One region of the Arthrobacter sp. BK1 genome, then DNA from elsewhere that is predicted to be linked to it. Evidence: predicted binding sites of a transcription regulator. Region 1 holds the regulator's gene; the other holds the start of a gene.

Region 1 (11,761 bases):
GTCGTCGTCGGATCCGGAGCGGGAGTCGTCGTCGGATCCGGGGCAGGAGTCGTCGTCGGGTCTGGCGCAGGAGTCGTCGTCGGATCCGGAGCGGGAGTCGTCGTCGGATCCGGCGCTGGAGTCGTCGTCGGATCCGGCGCTGGAGTCGTCGTCGGATCTGGCACCGGAGTCGTTGGCACCGGAGTTGTCGTGCCGATCACCGGATCCGGGCTGGACCCGGTGCCGGGAGCCGGATTGGCCGGGGCGGTCGGGCTGGTTGCTGCTGCCGCCCCTCCACCGGCCGCCGCTATGGCCGCTGCGGCGGCTACGGCCGCAGCCTCCGACGGCCTGGAAGTTGGCGAGGCCTCCACGTTGAGCCCCGCGGCGCTGGATACCGGCCCACTGTCCTTCTTCTTCGCGCTGACTTCGATCCCCACTTCGGGAACTCCCCCGCCGCCGGCCTCGACACTGCCGATGCCGAAACCGCCGGTGGCTGAATCGTCGGCGCCTGAACCACCCTGGGCTAACTCGCCCGGGACGGAACCGCCGTCAGGAGAAGTGCCGGGCGCTTTCTCCACCGGCTCCGCAGGGACCAGCATTGCGGTGAGGTTGCTCAGCGCATCGGGGCTCTGGGCGGCTGTTGCGGTGAGCCCGGTGAGGATTGCTGCAGCTGCGGCCACGGCCGTCAGCCGAACCGAGGCACTCGGGCCATGGGCTCCGCCCCTGGCGCTGTGCGAACCACCTGCGGAGTGGACTGTCCCGTTCTTTCGAGACCAGCTGGGATGGCGTCCGGCAACTGACAGCGCGCCCGCGGCCACACTGGCAACGTCTGGCTGAACGGGCTCGGCGCTCAACGGATCAGTGATCGCATCGAGCTGCAGCATGGACACTGCCGCGCCGAGGCAGATGGACGATTTGGGATCCGCGTCCACGGCAATGGGCCGGTCCAGCTGTTCCGAAATCACCTGCGCCACCAGCGGTATTCGCGACGATCCGCCAATCAGCAGTACGGCCGAGAGGTCAGCCGGCGTGAGCCCGAGCTCCTGCAGCGAACTCTCCAGGGCGTCCACGGTCTCCCGGATGGGCGCGTCAATCATGGCTTCAAACTCGGAGCGGACCAGCCGGACCTGGTGCTGGACACCCGGAAGCAGGACCGAGATGTTCGCCTCGCTGTCGGAGGAGAGGGCCTCCTTGGCTTCAACACACTCCCGCCGCAGCCGGGCGAGGGCAGCCAGTGTGCCGGGCGCGGCCGGGTCAACGCCGGTAAGGACCTCTCCCGCGTGCTCGGCTACATGCCTAAAGACGGCAGCGTCGAAATCCGCGCCGCCCAGCCCTTCAATCCCCTCAGGACGGCCTACCAGCTCGAACTGGCCAGCTCCGACCTTCCGGAGCACAGCTGTGTCAAAAGTTCCGCCACCGAGATCGTAGACGGCAATGATGCTGCCGTTTTCCACCCGCACCTGCGAGGCGTAGTGCAGCGCAGCAGCAACAGGCTCGCTGACCAGGGTGACTTTGGTGAGGCCCTTGGCGGCCAGGGCGCGGAGGATCAGTTCTGTTCGGTGCGCGCCCCAGGAGGCGGGGTGGGATAAGACAATGTCCGACGGCGGTGCGCCCTCGCGTTCCTCGGCGCGGTCCACGACCCAGCGTGCCATGGTGGCGAAGACTTCCTCGGCCGGAAGTGACAGGGTGCCGACGGAAATCGGGACTTCGTCCCCCACCCGTCGCTTGAACTCGCGTACAACGCGTTCGGGACTGTCAAGGCCTCGGCGCTCGGCAGCCTCCCCCACGAGGATTGGCCCTGCCTCCGGGTAGTACACCACCGAGGGCACAGCCATGCCACGGAGACCCAACGGAAGGCTCTCCGGGACTCTCTGTTCATCAGTTCGGACAACGGCGGCGGCTGTGAAGCTGGTCCCGACATCTATGGCGAGAACATAACTCATAGGAACCTCGGCAAGAACGCTGCGAGTTGTCTGCAAGCTTCATCACGGACAACTCCAACCAAGGTAGCACCACCGTGTTCCCGGCAACACCCTTATTCCTACATCGATTGGTCTATTAAGTTGCGCCCTTCAGAGCCGCGGGAGAAACCCCAGTTCAGAGGCCCGAGTAGGAGTGGAGCCCATTAAAGAACTGGTTGACGATGGTGAAATTGAAGACGACACACAGGTAGCCAACGATCGAGAGCCAGGCGGCGCGGGTGCCGGTCCAGCCTCGGGTGGCACGGGCGTGCAGGTAGCCCGCGTACACCACCCAGATCACAAAAGTCCACACTTCCTTGGTGTCCCAGCCCCAAAAGCGGCCCCAGGCTTTTTCCGCCCAGATGGCGCCGAACATCAGGGTGAAGGTCCAGCCAATAAAGGCGATGGCGTTGATCCGGTAGGACAGGTTTTCCAGGCTCAGGGCGGAGGGCACCAGCCGCATGAATCCGAGCTTGTCCGCACCGCCGGAAGCGATGGTTTTCTGCCGGTGCGACTGGACCAGCTGAAGCGCGGACATGGCGAAGGTGAGGGTGAAAAGCGCAGAGGAAAGCACTGCGATGGAGACATGGATGATCAGCCAGTAGCTCTGCAGCGCCGGAACCAGGTGACCCACAGGGGTCCAGTAGGCAACTGAGGCAGCCACCAGCATGATGATGGCCAGCCCCACCACAAACGTGCCGAGGAACCTCAGGTCGCGGCGGATCAGCACCAGCAGGAACACGGCCACGGCCACAAAAGCACCCGTGGTCAGGAATTCATACATATTGCCCCACGGCACGCGGCCTGCACCCAAGGCCCGGGTGATCACACCGGCTGCATGGATCAACGCACCGAGGACGGTCAGCGCCACGGCCACCCGCGCGGGCGCGCGGCGCTCGGCAGAGTAGCGCATGTCGGCGTCAGCGGTCAGTCCGGTCACCGAAGCGTCGCCCTTTTTTGAAACGGACGACGACGGCCGCTCGGCCCGGCCCACAGGTCCGGCCAAGTGCGAGGACCCGGCCCTGTCCCCTGCCGCGCCTGCGTCAAAGGATGCACCGGCCGAAGACGCGCCGGCCATCGCGGGCACCTTGGCGCCCGCGGCAGCGGCAGCCTTCAGGTCAATAGCGCGCAGCGCTTTGCTGCTCTTCGCGAGGTCCCAGGCGAAGGCGATGAAGGCCACGGTGTACGTGCCGGCGGCGAGCAGCATAAAAAGCTCGCTGTACTGGCCCATGGTTTCGTTGATGGCGAAAGGCATTACTGGTCCTTTGTGGGTCCGGCGGGGCCGGCGGGGATGGTGAGCGAGTCTGCGCCATTATCGTCCTGGCGGCTGGGAGTTTGCTGGGGATCGCCCTGCTCATCGGCAGCGTCCGGCTGGAGCTGCCATTCATCGGCGAGAAGCTTGCGGATGGTGGCCGCTTCGGCGGCGAGGCGGTGGTCTTCACCGCGGGCCAGGAGGCCGTATTCCACCATGGTCCGGCCGTCGTCGTGGGTCCCGGTCCGGACCCAGACGCGGCGGCGGTTGACGTACAGGGAGACGATGAGCCCGGCCACGGCCAGCAGCGCGAAGATCAGGGCGTACAGCTGCCCGGGGTTGTGGTGGATGTCCACGCCCACGTACCGCTTCACGCCGTCGAAGCTGATGGTGCCCTTGCCCTCCGGCAGGGTGTAGCTGGTTCCCGGGGCAAGCGTGATGCCGCCGGCATCGAGGTTGCGGGCGTTCAGCGGCGTAAGGTCTTTGACGTCCAGTTCGAAGACGTTCTGCGGGGCCCCGTCGTCCAGGCCGAGATCGCCGTAGTAGGAGTTCAGGGTCAGCTGCGGATTGAACAGATCCGGATCCCCGCTGAAGGAGATGCCTTCCTCGGTGATAAAGGCGGTGGGAAGGAAGAACCCGGCGAAGCCGAGCTGCTCGGGCTTCGCGTCCGGGACTTTGATCACCAGGGACGAGTAGTAGTTGTCGCCCTGCAGCTTGGCAACCACCGGGCCCTGCATGGCCACGTTGCCGGCGCCGTCGCGGATGGTGACCACCGGGGCGTAGCCGTTGCCGGTGAGGTAGATGCTGGTGCCGCCCAGGGTCACGGGTTCGTTGACCTTGAGGACTTCCTGCTTGGCCGGCGCGTCCGGGGTCTCCTTGGTGGTTACATCGGCGGTGAAGTCGATGGGCTGGCCCACCTTGCCCTTGGATTCGCGGTCGAAGGTGACAGCGAACTTGTCCAGCTGGATGGAGTAGGGCTGGAGCTGGCTGGACTGGAAGTTGGTGCCCGGGGTGAACTGGTCATAGCCCACCAGGGTGTTCACGAAGGTATCGCCCTCCACCAGGATGCGCTGGCCGCTGTACCCGAACAGCCCGCCGATCGCCACGGAGACCAAAACCCCGATCAGCGAGGTGTGGAACACCAGGTTCCCGACCTCCTTGGCGAAGCCGCGCTCGGCACCCAAAGACGGCCGCGCGCCGTCGTCGTCCCTCACGTCAACGCGGTAACCGCGCTTCTTCAGCACTCCGGCGGCACTGCGGATGGCGTCCGACGCCGGGAGGCCGGCTCCGGCGGGAACCACCAGTGTGCCGTACTCAGGGAGGCGGGAGAGCCGCTTGGGGGTCCGCGGCGGCTGCGAGCGCATGGCCTTGTAGTGGGCGATGGCGCGCGGTACCACGCAGCCGATCAGAGAGATGAAGAGCAGGATGTAGATGGCCGAGAACCAGGCCGAGGAGTAGACATCGTAGAGCTGCAGGGTGTCCAGCAGCTTCCCGTAGTCCGGGTTGTCCTTGATGTACTGCGTCACCACCGACGGGTTGGCCGGGCGCTGCGGGAACAGGGAACCCGGCACTGCCGCAACGGCCAGGAGCAGGAGCAGGAAAAGCGCCGTGCGCATGCTGGTCAGCTGCGTCCAGGCCCAACGAAGCATCTCCACCGGCCCCAGCATGGGGAGGGCTGCCTCTGCCTTGGCCGTGTCAACGGGGGCCGGGGACTTCTTGTTTTCTTTCACGCGCTCGCTCATCAGATCGGCAACTTCACATCGGTTTGGAACCAGTACTGCAGCTCGGTGACCCAGGTTCCCCAGACGCCGCTGGCCATCAGCAGGCCGAGCACCACCAGGATGCCCCCGCCGATTCTTTGGATGGCCAGGCGGTGCTTGCGGAAAAAGGACATCACACCCATCCCCCGGCGCACGGCCAGTGCTATCAGGAGGAAGGGGATGCCCAGGCCCAGGCTGTAGACGAAGGCCAGGAACGCGCCCTTGGCTGCCGAGGAACCGCCGGACAGGCTCAGGAGCTGCACGGCAGAGTAGGTGGGGCCGATGCAGGGGGCCCAGCCCAGGCCGAACGTGATGCCCAGCAGCGGTGCACCCCACAGGCCGGCCGGCGGCTTGGCGTGGATCTTCGCGTCACGCTGCAGCCATCCGAAGCCCCCCATGAACACCACGCCCATGATGATCACCAGGATGCCCAGGAGCTGGGTGATCCAGGCGTTCTGGGAGCCGGTGATCAGCGTGCCGAGCTGGCCGAAGGCACCGCCGAGCAGGACAAAGATCACGGAGAAGCCCAGCACGAACAGGCCAATGCCGGCGAGCATCCGGCCGCGCTTCTGCTTTTGCAGGTCCACGCCACTGAGGCCCGTGACGTAGCCAAGGTAGCCGGGTACCAGGGGCAGCACGCAGGGCGACAGGAAGGAAACCAGTCCGGCCAGCAGCGCCACCGGGATGGCAAGCAGCAGCGAGCCGTTCAGGATGGCTTCGGCGAAGGGGCTGTTCACGGTCCGGGGCCGCCGCTACTCTGCCACGGCGGCGGTGATGAGGGCTTTGAGGGTGCCCCTCTGGATTTCGCCCAGGACGCGCGAGGCCACCCTGCCCTGCTTGTCCAGCACCAGCGTGGTGGGGACGGCGCCGGGAGGGACCAGGCCGGAGACTGCCAGGAGCACGCCGCCGTCCTTGTCATCGAAGCTGGGGTAGGTCAGGTTGAACGATTTGTCGAAGGCTTCGGCGGTGGCTTTTTCGTCGCGGAGGTTGACGCCGAAGAACTGCGTGCCCTGGTCCTTGAACTCCTGGTGCAGCTCTTCGAGGATGGGGGCCTCCACCCGGCAGGGGGCGCAGGCGGCGAACCAGAAGTTCAGGACCGTGACCTTGCCCTGGAAATCCTCGGGGGTCACGGTGGTCCCGTTGAACAGGGTGCCGTTGACGGCGACGGCGGCCTTGCGGTCACCCGCAGCAAACTCGGTCACCGAGCCATCGCCTGCCACGTAGTTCTTGTTGTCGCCGGCTTTGGCCTGCTGGGCGAGTGCATCCTCCTGCGCGCAGCCGGACAGCCCCAGCGTGAGGGCGGTCAGGGCTGCACCGCCGGCGGCAAGCACGGCGCGGCGGGACGTGGCGGGGCTGGTCATGGCGCGGCTGGTCATGGCATTGCGGGAAGCAGTGGTTTTCATGGTCAGGCCCCCGGAGTGGTGGCGGCGCCGGGGAGAAGGGCGGCAGCGGGCTCACTGTACTCGACGCGCAGGAGCGAGCCGTCGTCGTCGAACACCAGGGACGTGATGGAGGTCAGTGTGCACTCGCGTTTGCGCGGGTCATGCCACAGCGGGCGGCCCTCGGCGCTCAGCCGGGTGGCCCAGATGGGGAGCTGGTGGCTGACCATGATGGCCTCGGGCCCGCTTGTTCCGAAGTCGTTGCCGGCCAGTTCGATGGCGCGGAGCCGGGCATCCTGGACGGCTGCCTGGACGCGGGCTGCCTGCGCTTTGTAGGGCTCGCCCCAGGACGGCCTGAGCGGGTTGACCAGATGCGGCCAGTGCTTGGGCTTGCGCAGTTCCGCCTTGGTGACCTTCATGCCCTGGAAGTAGTTTTCGGCCTCGATGATGCGTTCATCGGTGTGGATCTCGAGATGCAGCGCCTCGGCAGTGGGCGTTGCCGTTTCCTGGGCCCTGACCAGCGGTGACGCGGCGAGATAAACGATCCGGGCACCCTGTGCGGCGCGCTCACTGAAGTGCGCGGCGAGGGTCTGCGCCATCTCCTGGCCCAGCTCGGAGAGGTGGAATTCGGGCAGCCTGCCGTACAGAACGCCGTCGGGATTGTGGACCTCGCCGTGGCGGAGCAGATGGACAGTGGCTTGGGGCATGTTTACCAGTTTCTCAAAGATGGCGTGCGATCCGAAATCTTCTACATCCAGTAGAACTGAAAGTTTTGGAAAAATGTTCCGGAACGGGGAACAAAACATGCAAATGCATGTTTATACTGGATGCAGCGGATAGTTGAGAGTTCAACAGATGAAGCATCAAGCTATCCGGCAGGACCACCCGACAAACTCAAGGAGATACACCATGGCTCTTCCCACCGACATCACAACCGGCACCTGGACCCTCGACAACTCGCACAGCGAAATCGGCTTCACCGTCCGGCACGCAGGCATCAGCAAGGTCCGCGGCCAGTTCAAGGATGCTGCAGCTACCCTGGACCTCGCCGAGAACGTGGCGGATTCCAGGATCAGCGCCACCATCCAGACCGCAAGCTTCGATTCCGGCGACGTCAACCGTGACGGCCACGTCCGCGGCGAAGACTTCTTCGACGTCGAGAAGTTCCCGGAAATCTCCTTCGTCTCCAATGGCCTGGTGGCCAACGGCAACAGCTACGAGCTGACCGGCGACCTCACCATCAAGGGCGTCACCCGTCCCGTCTCGCTCGAGACCGAGTTCAACGGCGTGGCCGTGGACCCGTTCGGCATGACCCGCGCCGGCGTCTCCGCCGAAACCACCATCAGCCGCAAGGACTTCGGCCTGACCTGGAATGCCGTACTCGAAGCCGGTGGCGTGCTGGTCAGCGACAAGGTTGCCATCAACCTGGAGCTGGCGTTCATCGCCCCCGCAGCATAGTTCTTTCGTTCTGCCAGCACCCCGGCCGCCGGTTTTCCCATGGAATCCCGGCGGCCGGGGTGCTGTGTTTAAAGGGGACTGTTTTTAACCCGGATCACCTTGCCGGAATGGCCCGCTGCGGGACCGGCCGGGGGTACGGTGGAGGTAAGCCGTACTGGGGGCAGGGCCAGTGGACTGTACCCAGCAGCCGAACTGATACCCGACCTGCAAAGGACCGCTCATGTGCACCCCCTCAGTCCCGCCTCCCGTTCCGAATGAACCCGAGCCCGGCAACCAGCCCCCGGCACCCCGCTACGGCGAGAACAGCCCGCAGTTCGGGCAGCCCACTCCGCAGGCGCCGCAGCACGGACAGAACGCACCCCAATACGGGCAGAACGCGCCTCAGTACGGGCAGAATGCTCCGCAGCCCGGCCAGAACGCACCCCAATACGGGCAGAACGCGCCCCAGTTCGGGCAGGGTACGCCCCAGCCGCCGGTCTACGGCCAGCAGCCGTACGGGCAGTCCCCCTACGCCCAGTACCCCTCCGAGCAGCCCCAGGCCGGCGGATCCGCCGGGATCCCCCAGCTGGTGAACATCTCGTTCTGGCTCCTGATCGCTTCCGGCGCCATCTTTGTCATCACCATGATCATGGGCATCAACACCCTCGACGATCCGCAGATGCGGGGCGTTTTCGAGGAAGCCATGCGCAGCGGCGGCGGCGCCGGCGCGGATGTAACGTACGACGACCTCCGCAGCGTCATTGCCGGAACACTGGTGGTGGTTGCCATCATTGGCGCCGCGCTCTACGCACTGGTTGCCTTCTTCATCCGCAAGGGCAAGAACTGGGCACGGATCCTGGGTACTGTCTTTGCCGCCCTGTCCGTTCTGGGCCTCTTCCAGGTGCCCAGCCTCGGCACCCTGGGAACCCTCGCAGGCATCGCCGCCATCGTGCTGCTGTACCTGCCCGCCGCAGCTCCGTACTTCCGCCAGCAGCAGCCGTTCGCCAACCCCTACGGAACCCCGGGCAACCCCTACGGCCAGTAGCCTCAGCCCCCCGCCTGCCCACGACGCTCTCTCACTTCCTGCAGGAAAAGCTCTAACGCTCTGGCAGAACCTGCAGGAAAAGCCCCAACGCTCTGGCAGAACCTGCAGGAAAAGCCCCAACGCTCTGGCAGAACCTGCAGGAAAAGCCCCAACGCTCCATCACTTTCTTTAGGAAAGTGATGGAGCGTTCTGCTTTGGCCGACAGGAAGTGAAAGAGCGTCCGGGAAATTCGTGCAGGAAGTGCCAGAGCGTCTGAGGAGCCGGCGGGGTGAGGGGTGGGGCGGGGACCTAGGCGGTCTGCTCGGGTGCCTGTTCCGGGGCCTGCGCGCGCTGGGCGTGGTAGGCCAGGATCTGCAGTTCGGTGGCCATGTCCACCTTGCGGAGGTTGACGCTGGCCGGCACCTGCAGCATCACGGGCGCGAAGCTCAGGATGCTGTGCACACCCGCCGCCACCACGCGGTCGCAGATCTGCTGTGCCACTGCTGCCGGCAGGGCCAGGACCACCATATTTGCCCCGGTCCGCTGCAGCACCGTTTCCAGGTCGGCGACATCGCTCACGCGCAGCCAGCCAACTTCATTGCCGACCACCATCTGATCGGCGTCGAAAATTGCCACCACATCGAAACCCCGGGACTCGAATCCCCCGTACCGGGCCAGGGCCTTGCCCAGGTTGCCGGCGCCAACGATGGCGACCTTCCAGTCGTGCGTCAGGCCGAGGGCCGCGGAGATATGGCGGCTCAGGTACTGCACCTCGTAGCCCACGCCGCGCGTGCCGTAGGAGCCAACGTGCGAGAGGTCCTTGCGCAGGGTTGATGAACTGACGCCCGACGCTTCCGCCAGTGATTCCGAAGACACCCGCTCCACACCCTCTGATAGCAGGGTGTTCAGGGCGCGCAGGTAAATGGTCAGCCGGGCCACTGCTGCCGGCGGAATCTGTTTGGCGGGGTCAGCGCCGTGCACCGCCGGGACTGCGGGGACTATCGGGGACGGGTCCAGCGAAGTCACTTTCCCCTCCATCCCATCGCGTCGTGACTCCACTCTAGAGCCCCGCTGCCGGTGCCAACAAAGCCTGTGCCATTCTGCGTAACCGCGTCCTTACTGGGCCATGGCACGCTGGAGGACCCGCGCCAGACGGATTTCGTCGATCTTCCAGAAGTCGCGCTGGATGCCGTCCACCAGCACCACGGGAATTTCCTCGGCGTACCGCTCCCGCAGTTCCGGAAGTCCGTCCACCAACTGCTCGGTCCACTCAAGTCCGAGTGAGGCTGCCACGCGTTCGACGGCGTCGCGCGCCTCTGCGCACAGGTGGCAGTCAGCTTTGGTGATGAGCACGATGTCCGGTTTTGCCATATATTAACCGTATCCCCCTTTGGACAGGTCCGCGGGGCGGGGACGGCGGTGCCCCGGCATTGACTAGACTCGTGGACATGCCCGAGGAGAAGTACGTCGCTGTTCTCACGCAGCCGGATGCGATGCCGCAGACCAGTGAAGCCGCCTTCTTCGACGTCGACAACACCCTCATGCGGGGCGCCAGCCTGTTCCACGTGGCCCGGAAGATGCACCAGCGCGGCGCCTTCACTCTGATGCAGGCCGCAGGGTTTGCCTGGAAGCAGTTCAAGTTTGTGGCGCGGGGCGAGAACATGGACGACGTCCATGCCGTCCGCGATTCGGCCCTCACCCTTGCCGAGGGCATCACCGTTGAAGACGTCAAGGCCCTGGGCGAAGAGGTCTATGACGAGATGATCGCTTCCAGGATCTGGCCCGGAGCCAAAGCCCTGGCCCAGCAGCACCTCCGCGTGGGCCGGCGCGTCTGGCTGGTCACGGGCACTCCCATCGAAGTTGCCGCGGTCATCTCAAGCCGGCTCGGCCTCACGGGTGCGCTGGGGACCGTGGGCGAAATCGCCGACGGAATGTACACCGGCCGGCTGGTAGGCGACATCCTGCATGGCTCGGCCAAGGCAGTAGCCGTCCAGGAACTTGCAGACCTTGAAGGCCTGGACCTGAAGCGCTGCTGGGCTTACAGCGACTCGTACAACGACATTCCGCTGCTGACCCTCGTAGGGCACCCGGTAGCCATCAATCCGGACGCCCGGCTCCGCCGCCACGCACGCGACCACAACTGGCCGGTCTACGATTTCCGGTCCGGCCGCCGCGCCGCCACCCTGGGGCTCAAGGCAGCCACAGCCTGCGGCGCCGTCTACGGCCTCTGGCGCGGCTTCTCCCGCATCCGCGGCCCCCGGGTCTAGCCTGCCGCCGGACACGCTTAAGGACTACGGCCACGCGTTCGGCACGAGGACACCCGGATCCGCGCGTCCTCCCGCCGAGAATGGGTCCCGGTTCTGCATCGATGGCGACCCCACGCCGACACAAAAATGCCCGCTGCCGGGAAGGCAACGGGCATTTCACGCAGTTCGAAGTATCTCTACTTCTTATTGCGGCGCTGGTGACGGGTCTTGCGAAGCAGCTTGCGGTGCTTCTTCTTGGCCATACGCTTGCGACGCTTCTTAATAACTGAACCCACGAAAGTTCCTCACAAACTAGATGCAGTACCTGTCTGATGGAACCGGTCCGTGAGCAAAGCTACAGACTGAAACAACTGACAGATTCTTACAATGACGTAAAACGTTCCTTAACAGGGTACCGCTTCTTTGCGGCGACTACTGACGGCAGCCTTTCCAAGGCTGAAACCAGCGACATTGTGTACCTGGACTGTAGCCTGACCGGCGTTGGTGCTAATCAGGCCGTCTCGGAGTGGCCGTCCACCACAGCACCCTTGAGGTACTGTTCGACGGCGCTCTCCGGCACGCGGTACGAGCGGCCAAACCTCACTGCTGGCATTTCACCGGAATGGACCAACCGGTAAACGGTCATTTTGGAGACGCGCATGACCTCGGCCACTTCGGCGACGGTCAGGAACTTCGCGTTCGAGAAGTTCTGTTCTGCGGACA
Region 2 (11,761 bases), 1.5 Mb from region 1:
CGCGGGGTGGGGCGGGGCGGGGGGTGGCGGGGCGCGGAGTGGGGTGGGTGGCCGGGGCGCGGGGCGGGTGGCCCGGGGTGGCTACGCCCCGTAGCTCGGTTCGCGCTTCTTGATCCAGCCGATCACCAGCGAGGTCACCGGCACGAAGAGGAACTCCACCAGGGTCTTGTAGACGAAGCCCACCACCACGTAGTTCAGGAAGGTGCCGAAGTCCGTGATGCCGATGACGGAGGCTGCGATGCTGCAGAAAATCAGGGTGTCCACGAACTCGCCCGCGCCGGACGAGCCCATCAGCCTTGCCCACAGGGACTTCTCCCCCGAGCGGGCCTTCATTTTCACCAGGATCCAGGAGTTGATGGTCTGGCCTGCCAGGAACGCCAGCAGCGAGGCGAGCACAATCTGCGGAACCGGGCCAAGCGCACCCTCAAGGGCGGCCTGCTTGGACGTGCCAAACTCGTCGTCGAAGCCGGGCAGGGCGATGATCACCCAGTAGCAGACCGAGGCGAAGACGGACAGGGCGAAGGTGGTGAAAATGGCTTTACGGGCCACCTTGAAGCCGTACACCTCGCTGATCACATCGCCCAGGATGTAGGCCAGCGGGAACAGGAAGAAGCCACCGTCGGTAATGATCGGGCCGATCGCCACACCCTTGGATGCACCGATGTTGGACAGGATCAGCACCACGGCCATGAAGGCCAGCATGATGCCGAAGTAAGGCGATCCGATCGACGCGAATTTCGGCGCTGTCCGTGCGGAGTTGTCGAGTTTAAGGGCGTCAGGGCCCGAGGGGGAAGGCATGGGGGAATCCGTTTCGTAGTGGTTCGCTCGGGTCTCCGCGTTACCCAATGGAGGTTCGGGACACCGGCTGTATTAGCACTGTCACGCTATTCTCCCACCGAACAGGCGCGACTCTTCCACCGAACAGGCACCGCACTATTTTGAACACGTTCAGTTCCATGGCAGACTGACTTTTGAACACGTTCAAAAGGAGTGAGCATGGCAGCCAAGAGTGAACAGACCAGGCAACGGGTAGCAGACGTGGCACTTCGCATGTTCCGCGAGATCGGCTTCGAGAAGACCACCATGCGCGCCATTGCAGCCGAGGCCGGGGTCTCCGTGGGCAACGCCTACTACTACTTTGCGTCCAAGGACGATCTGGTCCAGGAACTCTATATCCAGGTCCAGGCCGAGCACGCGGCCACAGCAGAGGAGTCACTCGAAGGCCTGAAGGACCTGGGCAGCCGCCTAAGGGCCACACTGCACACCGGACTGGACGTCATGGCACCGTATCACCGGTTCGGCGCAGACTTCGTGGCCACGGCCATCCGCCCCACCTCGCCCGTCAATCCCTTCGCAGGAAAGTCGGCGGCGGCCCGGGAGGCTTCACTCGCCATCTTCCGGGCGGCAGTGGAAGGTTCCAGCCCGCCGGCTCCGAAGAAGCTCCGTTCGGAGCTGCCGGAACTGCTGTGGCTGGCTTACATGGGCATCGCGTTGTTCTGGGTCTACGACACCTCCGAGGACCAGCGCCGGACCCGGAAGCTGGTGGACGGCGTTGTCCCGCTGATCACCCGGGGCCTGTCACTGGCACGGATTCCGGGCGTCAACAGGATGCTTGACGACGTCCTGAACCTGAGCCGCAGTATCCGGGACTGAACGACAAAGGGGAAGAGATGACCAAAACAAACACCGTGGTGCTCGCCGGGGCTTCGGGCTTCATCGGCACCTGCCTCCGGGACCGCTTCGAGCGGGACGGCTGGAAGGTTCGCACCATCGGCCGCCGGGCGGCACCGGGTGCAGCCGATTCGGCGAATTGGAACGACGACGGCGCCATCACCCGGGTGCTGGACGGCGCCGACCTTCTGGTCAACCTCGCGGGACGCTCCGTCAACTGCCGCTACAACGCGCGGAACAGGGCGGCCATCCTCAATTCCCGCGTCTCCACTACCGAGGCACTGGGCCGTGCCCTCGCGCGGTGCCAGGCGCCGCCGTCGGCCTGGCTGAACGCCAGCACCGGCACCATCTACCGGCACGCGGACGACCGGCCCCAGACGGAGTCCGACGGCGAACCCGGCACCGGCTTCTCGGTGGACGTGGCGCGGGCATGGGAAACCGCGCTGGAAGCTGTCCCCACGCCCGGGGTGCGGAAAATCGCCTTACGGATCGCCATCGTCCTGGGCCCCGGCGGCGGCGCCCTGCGCCCGTTCGCAGCCTTGGCGCGGCTTGGCCTGGGCGGGCACATGGGATCCGGCCGCCAGAAGTTCAGCTGGATTCATGTGGAGGACGTGTACCGCACCATCCTCTTCCTCCACTCACGGACGGACATCTCCGGTCCGGTGAACGTGGCCTCTCCCGACGTGGTGGACAACCGTGAACTGATGCGGCTTGTCCGGCGCGCGTACGGGGTGCGGCCGGGCCTCCCCACTCCTACCTGGCTCCTGCGGCTGGGGGCCGTGCTGATCCGCACCGATACGGAACTCGTGCTGAAAAGCCGGTGGGTGCAGCCGCGGAAACTCATCGATGCGGGGTTCACGTTCCGGCACCCTGAGCTGGGGCGCGCGCTGCTCGCGATCGCCAAGGGGAGTCCATGAACCGCCTGCGTCGCGTGACGTTCGGGCCAGGGGCCTTCCTCCTTGGGACCGGAATCACCGTGGCCCTGTTTGGTATTCCGCTCGGGGCCACAGGCTACGTTTTTGGCACCGCCGCGGCGCTGCTGCTGGGAATGCCGCTGGCCCTGGCCACCGGAATCCTGATGCGGGGTGTCCGGGACCAGCTGCTGCATGTTGCTGGTCGCGGGATTACTCACCCTCCTGTTCATGGCCGGTGGCGGCTGGTACACCATGTGGGGCCTTGTCCTGTGGGCCGGCATTTGTGCCGGCGCAGGACGGTTGGCTGTGGTCCGCCTCGTGACCACGCATGACGGGGCGGAGCCCTTTCGCGGCGTCATCCCCGGCGGAGGCCCGGCGCCTGATGGCAGGATGGAACCATGACGTTCGCTTCAACTGACTCCCAGTCCCCAGCCGCTGCTCCCGCCCTTGCTCCCGCCGTCGTCCTGACCATTGCGGGATCCGAGGCTACGGGCGGCGCCGGCGCCCAGGCCGATCTGAAGACGTTCCAGGAGTTGGGCGTCTTTGGCATCGCCAACCTGACGTGCATCGTGTCGTTCAATCCGAACGACAACTGGAACCACCGCTTTGTGCCGGTGGACCAGCAGGTGATCGCGGACCAGCTGGAAGCCACGACGGCGGCCTATGGGCCGGTTCTGGACGCCGTGAAGATCGGCATGCTGGGCAGCCCGGCGACCATCAACACCGTCGCCACCGCACTGTCGGGCGCAGGATTCCGCCATGTGGTCCTGGATCCGGTGCTCATCTGCAAGGGCCAGGAGCCCGGCCATGCGCTGGACACTGACCTCGCCCTGAAGGCACAGATCCTGCCGTTGGCCACGTTCGTCACTCCCAACCACTTCGAAGCGGAGTCGCTGTCCGGGCTGGCGATCACCGACGTCGAGTCCCTCAAAGCCGCAGCCATCCGCATTCACGAGCTCAGCGGCGCCGCGGTGCTCGCCAAGGGCGGCGTGAGGCTGTCAGGCCCGGACGCCGTCGACGTTTACTACGACGGCGAGACACTCGAGGTGCTCAGCGCGCCCAAGGTGGGCGAGGTTGCTGTGTCCGGTGCGGGCTGCTCGCTTGCTGCGGCGGTGACGGCCGAACTGGCCAAGGGAGCCAGCCCGCTGGAAGCGGCCCGGACGGCCAAGGAGTTTGTGACCGCGGGCATCCGCAACCGGGTTGCCTCGGGCGCCCCGTTCGACGCCCTCTGGCAGGGCGGGCCCCGCTAACCACTCCCCCGCCCCCGCGACCCTCTGGCACTTCCTGCAGGATTTTCCCAGACCCTCTGGCACTCCCTGCAGGGTTTTCCCAAACCCTCTGGCACCGTGCCAGGGTGCCCCACTCAACAGTCTCAGGAGCGGGGGTCGGCCACGATTCCCATGAAGAGCGGCAGGCCGGTCTCAACGTGGACGATCTGGTAATGGAACGGCCGGTCGAAATCGATGGTCCGTTCGGGCTCCGCCGGCGCGCCGGAGGCCATCCCGCTGATCTGGGTGACAGCCGCCGCGACAGTACCCTTTTCCGCCACGGTGATGTTGGCAGCCTGGGCGGCCTGGGTGATCTTCATGTCGGGCTGGATGTTGTTGAAGTCCTCAGCATTGTTGAGTGTCCTGACCAGTCCCAAGGACCCGAGGACCTTCCGCAGGTCAAAACTGGACTTGTGGTCCCAGCGGGGCAGCTGGATCCGCACTGACACCAACGGGGACGCATCAAAGGTGTCTGCGATCTCCGTCAGCTCCTCAGCGGTCAAGGCGGCGGCGGCGGGGCGGTCCGCGGTGCCCTTCCCGACTTCCGGCAGGACCAGCCGCATGACGAAACCGTCAGCGTACGGCAAGTCCACGCCGCTCCAGCCGGTCCCCTCCGCGTAGTTCATCTCAAGTTCGTTATGCATGGCGGGCGCCTCGATTTCCTCGCCGGCGGCCGTGGTGAAGGGCAGGTCAGAGGTGGCGTTCGGGTCAAACGGCTCGCTCCATGCTGATGCGAAGTAGAGGGCGTTGAGCAGGCTGAAGGTATTGTCGGGATCGTACTTTGCGGGAGCTTCCTTGATCCGGCCGCCCGTGTTCTTGTTGACCCAGGCATCAATGGCCGGCTTCGTCGCCCCCTCATTGCTGAAGTCCACGGGATAGACGCCGGTCCCGTAGTGCCGGGCCAGGGTGTCCAAAAATGACGCACCAGTGGGGACACCTTTGTCCACAAAGAGCCCGTTGGCGGCGTGCATGACCGGGTTCCGCGGCGGGTTGTCCTCGTCCACGGAGCCCGGGTCGCCGTCGACCTTCTCCAGCGAGCCGAGCACCGCATTCATGGCCTCGTCACGCTTCTCCGCGGGAAATGTGAGAACGCTGTCCATCTCAGCGGCGGTCTCGCCGGAGGCCCCAACGCGGAGCATCGACAGGGCAATCAGCAGGCTCGTGGGTGAGGACACCACGTTCCCCGCGGCCCCCTCGCCGCCGTCGGCCAGCAGCGCCTCGCCGAGCCCAAAAGCCGAAGCCCGGAAGGAACGCAGCTCGGCGGCGTAGTCCGCACGGTCCACCGACACCCGTTCCACGCCGTCGGCCGTCAGAAGCTCCGGCGCGGGCGCCGAACAGGCGGTGAGCGCAACCAGGGCACCGGCCGTCGCGATTCTGGCCGCTCTGGTTGTCTTCATCTTGTCCCCCTGAGACATGGTTGGCCGACGCTGCAGGGGATTCCGCCTGCACTTTCAGTCAACCAGCCGGCCCGCCACGGAACGATGCCCGTAGGGTCACGGTTTGCCGTCGTTTCGGTCTCGGAAACGGGCGACGACGGGACCGCCTGTTTCCCGAAACAAAACCTCGGGGATGGGTGGCGAGGTCCTTGGCCACGGGTGCGCACTCCCGCGATCACGTGGGTGGGCTCATCAGCTGACACGGCCAACATAGCCCCCACCCCGATCGGAACGCTCTCTCACTAAACGCAGGAAATCCCCCGACGCTCTCTCACTTTCCCAAAGAAAGTGAGAGAGCATCGGGGGAAAACCAGCAGGATCTGCCAGAGCGCCCCGGTGGGGTGGGTGTACGACGGCGGGCGGCCACCCGCCGTCGTACGTCCCCTGTGTCTGTTGTCCCGGGCACTAGACGTTGAGGAGGTCCTTGTCGTCGTCCTTGGCCGGGCGGTTCCAGGCGTCGCCCTGCTCGCGGTCCAGGTGGGTGGTCTTCTTGTTCTTCAGGGCGAAGATGTAGACCACCAGCGAGATGGCAATGGCAACCGTGACGTAGGCGAAGAACAGGTCCACCCGCTCGGCTTTCTGGAACGCAGCGCCGAGCAGCGGGACCGTGCCGCCGAAGAGCGAGTTGGCGATCGCGTAGCCCAGCCCGACGCCCAGGGCGCGGATGGAAGCGGGGAACAGCTCAGCCTTGACCAGCGCGTTGATGGAGGTGTAGCCGCCAACGATCAGCAGGCCACCGAGCATCAGCATGAACGCCATGAACGGGTCTTTGGTGCCGGCCAGCGTGGACAGCAGCGGCCAGGTGAACAGGACACCGGTGATGCCGAACCACAGCAGCAGCGGCTTGCGGCCCACCTTGTCCGAAATCAGGCCGTAGACAGGCTGGAGCAGCATGAAGATGAACAGGGCCCAGAAGTTGATGACGGAGGTGTCGGTCTTGGCGATGCCGGACGTATCGTTCATGAACTTCAGGATGAAGTTGGTGTAGGTGTAGAACGCCACGGTGCCGCCGAGGGTCACGCCGATGCAGATCAGCAGCGGCTTCCAGTACTGCGTGAAGAGCAACCGCATAGTGCCGGGCTGGGCCTCACCGGCCGCGATGGGCGCCTTGGCAGCAAGGACCTGCTCTTCAGAGACAGTTTCCTCCATCGAACGCCGCAGCCACAGAACCACCAGAGCGGCCACACCGCCGATGGCGAACGGGATACGCCAGCCCCACTCGGTCAGGTCGCCCTTGGGCATCACGTTCTGGAGGATGACCAGCACCAGCAGAGCCAGCATCTGGCCGCCGATCAGGGTCACGTACTGGAAGCTGGAGAAGAAGCCGCGGCGCTTGGAGGTGGCGGCCTCGGACATGTAGGTGGCGCTGGTGCCGTACTCGCCGCCCACGGAGAAGCCTTGGACCAGGCGGACAAAAATCAGCATCACCAGGGCCCAGACGCCCACCTGTTGCGTGGTGGGCAGGATCGCGATGGCAAAGGACCCTGCAGACATCAGCGTCACGCTGAGCGTCAGCGCGGCTTTGCGGCCCTTCCGGTCGGCATAGCGGCCGAAGAACCAGGCGCCGATGGGGCGCATGAGGAACGACGTCGAGAAGACCGCCATCGCTTCCAGTCCCGCTTGAAGATCGTCCTGGGAGTTGAAGAAGTGGGATTGGAAGTAGGCGGCGAAGACGGTGTAGACGTACAGGTCGTACCACTCCACCAGGTTGCCCGCGGAGCCTTTCAGGATGTTGCTCACTGCCCGGCGGGTCTGGGCTGCCTCGCTCTGGATTTCGGTTTGCTGGGTGCTCATCGCTGAACCTTCCTGGATTGCGGCGCCGCGGCTTCCTGGCGCAGTTTCGTGCTGTCCATGGCGACATTGCCCATGGTTCCTCCTCGACGTTGACGGTCCCTGCACACGCCAAGGGACTCATCCAAGTTATGGGTGATGCACAGCACAACCTACGTGGCAGGCCATTTCCTAACACTTCCTTAGGTTTCGCCGGGGCCGGAGGGTAATCTCCAAAGCGGGCAGATTTTGGTGCCCAGTCAACGAAAAGGGACCGTGCCATGGAATTGCTGATCGTCGAGGACGACGACGCCATGGCTTCCGCACTGGCCGCCGCGGTGGTAACGGCCGGGCACCACCCCACCCGCGTGGCGCGCGGCGCCGACGCCCTGCTGGTCCACCGGAAGTTCGGGGTGATCCTCCTGGACCTGGGGCTTCCGGACATGGATGGCCTTGAAGTCCTGCGGAAGCTGCGCCAGGTCACCCCGGTGCCGATCCTGATCCTGACAGCGCGCGACGACGAACGCAGCGTGGTGCTCGGCCTGCGGTCCGGAGCGGACGACTACCTCGTCAAGCCTGTGAAGCTCGTTGAGCTTTTGGCCCGCATCGAAGCAGTGACGCGACGGGCGGGCCGCCACGCCGCCGCGCCGCAGCAGGTCATCGCCCTGCGGGATCTGCAGATCGACCTCGAACGGCGTGTGGCAACCCGGGGTTCAGAGGAATTGCCTTTGACCGCCACGGAGTTCGATCTGCTTGCCCTGCTGGCTGGTCATGCGGGTTCTGTAGTGACCAGGGAACAGATCCTCGACGCGCTGTGGGGAGACGCCTTCGTAGCCACCTCCCGCGCCCTCGACGTCCACCTGACCGGGCTGCGGGCCAAGCTCCAACTGCCCGGCTTCATCATCAACGTCCGCGGCGTGGGCTACCGGATCGAGGCTGACTCCGCGTGAAGCTGCGCGTCCTGGGCATCCTGAGCGTACTGTCCGTCCTGCTGGTCCTGCTGGGCTCCACCGCCATCCTGGCGTCGGTCAGCCGCGAGCTGACCCAGGAACTCCAGATCAAACGGGTGGCCGCACTGAACCGGTTCGCGCAGGTGGCCCTGGACGCCACAACCGCCGAGGTTTCTGCGGGGCTCCAGACGGAAATGGACAGATATTCCGAGCTCTACGGCGAGGGAGTCCTGATCCGCCTCCAGCAGGGCACCTTGCGCTCGGGGGGCCTCAGCGAGGACAGGGCCGACGTCGGTGACGCACTGGCCCGGGCGAACCTGAACCTCAGCGACACCACTCTGCCCCCGCTTCAGCCTTTTGGCCCGGACTCAGAGGTGCTGTCCCGGTCCTTCGGCAGTGCCAGCCAGGTGCTGGGCGAGGTGGTCCTGGAGGTGAAGGTGGAACCGGCCCGGCAGAAACTGCGTGAGCGGTGGCTCGTCGTCGGGTTGGCGGCCGCCGCGCTCGCAGCCATGCTCCTCCTGGTTGCTGCAAGGGTGACCCGGTGGGTGCTGCGCCCGGTCCATCGCCTGAACGCGGCAGTGACCCAGTTCGAGGCAACCGGCCGGACCGGTCAGCTTCCTGAGGATGGGCCGCCGGAGCTGCGGGAGTTGAGCCGTTCCTTCACCACGATGGCCCGGACCGTCAGCAACAGCCTGGAGTCCCAGCGGCAACTGATCGCCGACACCTCGCACGAGCTCCGCAACCCGGTAGGCGCCCTGCGGCTCAGGATCGATCTGCTCCAGCTGGAACTCCAAACTGCCCGCCAGCAGGACGCCGCAGCCGGGGTCGTGGCAGAACTGGAGCATGTGGAAGACCTCCTCGAGGGGGTCCTGAGGCTGGCGGCGGCTGAGCACAGGGCAAGTGAATACTCTGCCCGGAGCCCACTGGGCGGATCTTGGAGCAGCCCCGCAGGCCGGGTTCAGGCTCCCATCGATCCGCACCCGATCCTCCAGGAGGAAGCCGAACGGGCCGGACCCGCAGCCCTCCGCAGTGGGGCGACAATCCTGCTGCACGGTCCGCCGGAACCGGCCGTGCAGATCGCCGCCAACCCCGCCGAACTGGCCCAGATGGTGGCGGAACTGATCAACAACGCCATCAAGTACGCGCCGGGCGCCCGAATCTCTATCGGTGCCCTGCGTAGCGGAGGCGCCGTCACCATCGAGGTGTCCGACGACGGCCCCGGGCTTTCGGCCGACGAACGGGCAGCGGCCACCGGCCGGTTCTGGCGCTCACCGCGCAACCGCGGCATCGGCGGCAATGGCCTGGGCATGACCATCGTGGACAAGCTGGCCAGCGCCAATTCAGGCCGCCTGGTGCTTGCCGGGGCCATCCCCCACGGCCTGGTTGCGCGCCTTGAGTTCCCGCCCGCAGTGACCGGGCCTGATGCCGCTGCCGGGCCTGCCTCCTTGCCCGGGCAGGCAGCCCTGACCGGGCAAGACCAGGCAACCGGTCCAGGGCAGGTTGCCTCGAATGAGTGACTTGTACGTTTTTTCCCGCCGGACTGCCCTCAAAGCAGGCCTGGCAGCCGGCCTGACCGGGCTGCTGCTGCCAGCCCTCAGTGGATGCACACCTGAAGACCGCCCGGACACGATCACGGTTGCCGGCGGCGAGCCCGGGGGCTTTTATCTGGAGTTCGCCGGACTGCTCGCCGCATCGCTGCAGCGCTATGGTGCAGCAGGCCAGGCCACGGCGCTGACCACCGGTGGCAGCCTGGATAATATTGAATTCCTGCTCTCGGGCAAGGCAACGTTCGCCATCGCACTCTCGGACGCAGCTGCCCAGCGCTCAGCGGCAGGTGACACAAACGCCGTCGGAATCTCCGCCGTCGGGAAGGTCTACGAGAACTACATCCACTGCGTTGTCCGGCGGGACAGCGGGATCCGGGATATCGGCGGGCTGGCAGGCCGGACCGTGGCAGTCGGTGAGCCTGGCTCGGGGACGTCGCTGACCACTCCCCGGCTGATCGAGGCCGCCGGGCTGGGCTTCACCGCACTTGGCGCCGGCGCAACTGCCACCTCCGGAGGGACCGTCAGCGTCCTCAACCTTGGGCTCAACGAGGGCCTTGCAGCCCTGCGGAACAAGTCCGTGGACGCGTTGTTCTGGTCCGGCGGCGTGCCTACCGCGGCCATTGCGGCCGCCCACCGTGACGCAGGGCTGGCTCTCCTGGACCTCTCGCCGCTCCTGCCGGCGCTGCGTGCCAAACACGGGCTTTTCTATGACCGCGTGCTGATCCCGGAGAGTGCCTATCCGGGCATTCCGGCGGTCTGGACGGTGGGCCTGGCGAACCTCCTGCTGTGCCGGAGCGATACGGATGCCCGCACGGTGAAAAAGACTGTGGAGATTCTGGTCAATCATGCTCAGGAACTGGTCCCGCGCTCCAGCCTGGGCGTGCAGTTCCTGAGCCCGGAGTCGTTGATCAACACTCCGGGACTTCCGCTGCACCCCGCCGCGGCAGCCGCCTACCGGGAGCTGCACGGCTAGGCCCAACGCTCTCTCACTTGATGCAATAAATTCACGAACGCTCCATCACTTTCTTGAAGAAAGTGATGGAGCGTCGTGGAAAAACCGGCAGTAAGTGATAGACCGTCGCCGGAAAACCGGCAGGAAGTGCCAGAGCGTCAGGCCCCGGAGTGGGCCTGCAGGAAGCTGTACACCTCGGTCTCGTCCACGCCGGGAAACGCGCCGGGCGGCATGGCGGCGAGCAGGTGCGAATGGGCGCGGGCCGACGGCCAGGCATTCCCGGCCCAGGCGGTGGTCAGTTCCGCGGGGGGACGCTTGCAGCATTTCGGATCGGGGCACGTTGAGGTTGCCCGCGCGGTCGTCTCCCGCCCACGGAACCACTTCACGTGCTGGTACGGCACCCCGATCGACAGCGAGAACTCGCCGTTGGCCGAGCGCTCAGTCCGTGCCGTGCACCAGTAGGTTCCGGACGGGGTATCGGTGTACTGGCTGTAGGCGCTGAACTTGTCCGGCACATCAAACACCGCCCGCGATGTCCAGGCCTTGCACGACGGCTGGCCCTCAATGGCGCCGGTGTGGTCCTGCGGGAACGCCACGCCGTCGTTCTCGTATGCCTTGTAGATGATGCCGCTTTGATGGGTCTTCTGGAAGTGGGTGGTGATGCCCAGGTGCTTGGTGGCCAGGTTGGTGAAGCGGTGCGCGGCGGTCTCGTAGGAGACGGCGAAGGCGTCCCGGATGTCCTCCACCGCGATTTCCTTGGCGGTTTTGGCGGTCTGCAGGAAGTCCACAGTGGCCTGCTCCGGCAGCAGCAACGCTGCCGCGAAGTAATTGGTCGCCACACGCTGGGCCAGGAAGTCGCCGTAGTTTTTAGGCGTCTCATGCCCCAGGACGTAATGTCCCAAAGCCTGCAGCAGGACAGATCTGGGGTCGTGGTCCTGCCGCTGGTTCTGCGTCAGGTAAATTCTGTGGTTCTTCAAATCGGTCACGGAGCGGGTGGAATGCGGCAGGTCACCCACGTGGTGGAGGGTGAATCCCAGCTTTTCGGCGATATCGGCGATCACGTGCTGGCTCAGCGGTCCGCCCGTGTACCCCACCAGGCCCAGCACCTTCTGCGCCTCGGCCTCATACTCCGGGAAGTAGTTGCCGCGCTCGCGCATCATGGCACGCAGCTCGCCGTTCGCGCGGCGGGCCTCCTCGGGCGTTGCCACTTGTTCGTTCAGCTTCCGTTCGAGCTCGTGCAGCAGACCCACCTG

Evidence for each region. The regulator Rex, encoded in region 1, represses fermentation and respiration genes when NADH is low (regulators of the CRP and FNR family bind a similar motif). The targets are predictions, from matches to a motif close to CTTGTGAANNNNTTCACAAG.
Region 2: AC1MCA_RS07155 (queuosine precursor transporter) is a predicted target of Rex. The motif match lies at 969-988, and genes of this name have one in related genera.

What each region holds. Positions count from the first base shown of each region.
Region 1 is NZ_CM155263.1:3,134,936-3,146,696, reverse strand. Features, by position in the region: gene AC1MCA_RS14315 (Hsp70 family protein) at 1-1,922, opposite strand, end outside; gene ccsB (c-type cytochrome biogenesis protein CcsB) at 2,077-3,195, opposite strand; gene resB (cytochrome c biogenesis protein ResB) at 3,195-4,934, opposite strand; gene AC1MCA_RS14300 (cytochrome c biogenesis CcdA family protein) at 4,934-5,689, opposite strand; gene AC1MCA_RS14295 (TlpA family protein disulfide reductase) at 5,705-6,355, opposite strand; gene AC1MCA_RS14290 (histidine phosphatase family protein) at 6,358-7,038, opposite strand; gene AC1MCA_RS14285 (YceI family protein) at 7,241-7,789, shown strand; gene AC1MCA_RS14280 (Yip1 family protein) at 8,010-8,813, shown strand; gene AC1MCA_RS14275 (redox-sensing transcriptional repressor Rex) at 9,102-9,818, opposite strand; gene AC1MCA_RS14270 (glutaredoxin family protein) at 9,909-10,163, opposite strand; gene AC1MCA_RS14265 (HAD family hydrolase) at 10,241-11,059, shown strand; gene AC1MCA_RS14260 (30S ribosomal protein bS22) at 11,236-11,334, opposite strand; gene AC1MCA_RS14255 (helix-turn-helix domain-containing protein) at 11,550-11,761, opposite strand, start outside.
Region 2 is NZ_CM155263.1:1,623,499-1,635,259, forward strand. Features, by position in the region: gene AC1MCA_RS07155 (queuosine precursor transporter) at 82-798, opposite strand; gene AC1MCA_RS07160 (TetR/AcrR family transcriptional regulator) at 997-1,653, shown strand; gene AC1MCA_RS07165 (TIGR01777 family oxidoreductase) at 1,671-2,588, shown strand; gene AC1MCA_RS07170 (hypothetical protein) at 2,778-2,987, shown strand; gene AC1MCA_RS07175 (hydroxymethylpyrimidine/phosphomethylpyrimidine kinase) at 2,984-3,835, shown strand; gene AC1MCA_RS07180 (serpin family protein) at 3,958-5,250, opposite strand; gene AC1MCA_RS07185 (MFS transporter) at 5,695-7,083, opposite strand; gene AC1MCA_RS07190 (response regulator transcription factor) at 7,341-8,009, shown strand; gene AC1MCA_RS07195 (sensor histidine kinase) at 8,006-9,526, shown strand; gene AC1MCA_RS07200 (TAXI family TRAP transporter solute-binding subunit) at 9,519-10,529, shown strand; gene AC1MCA_RS07205 (helix-turn-helix domain-containing protein) at 10,667-11,761, opposite strand, start outside.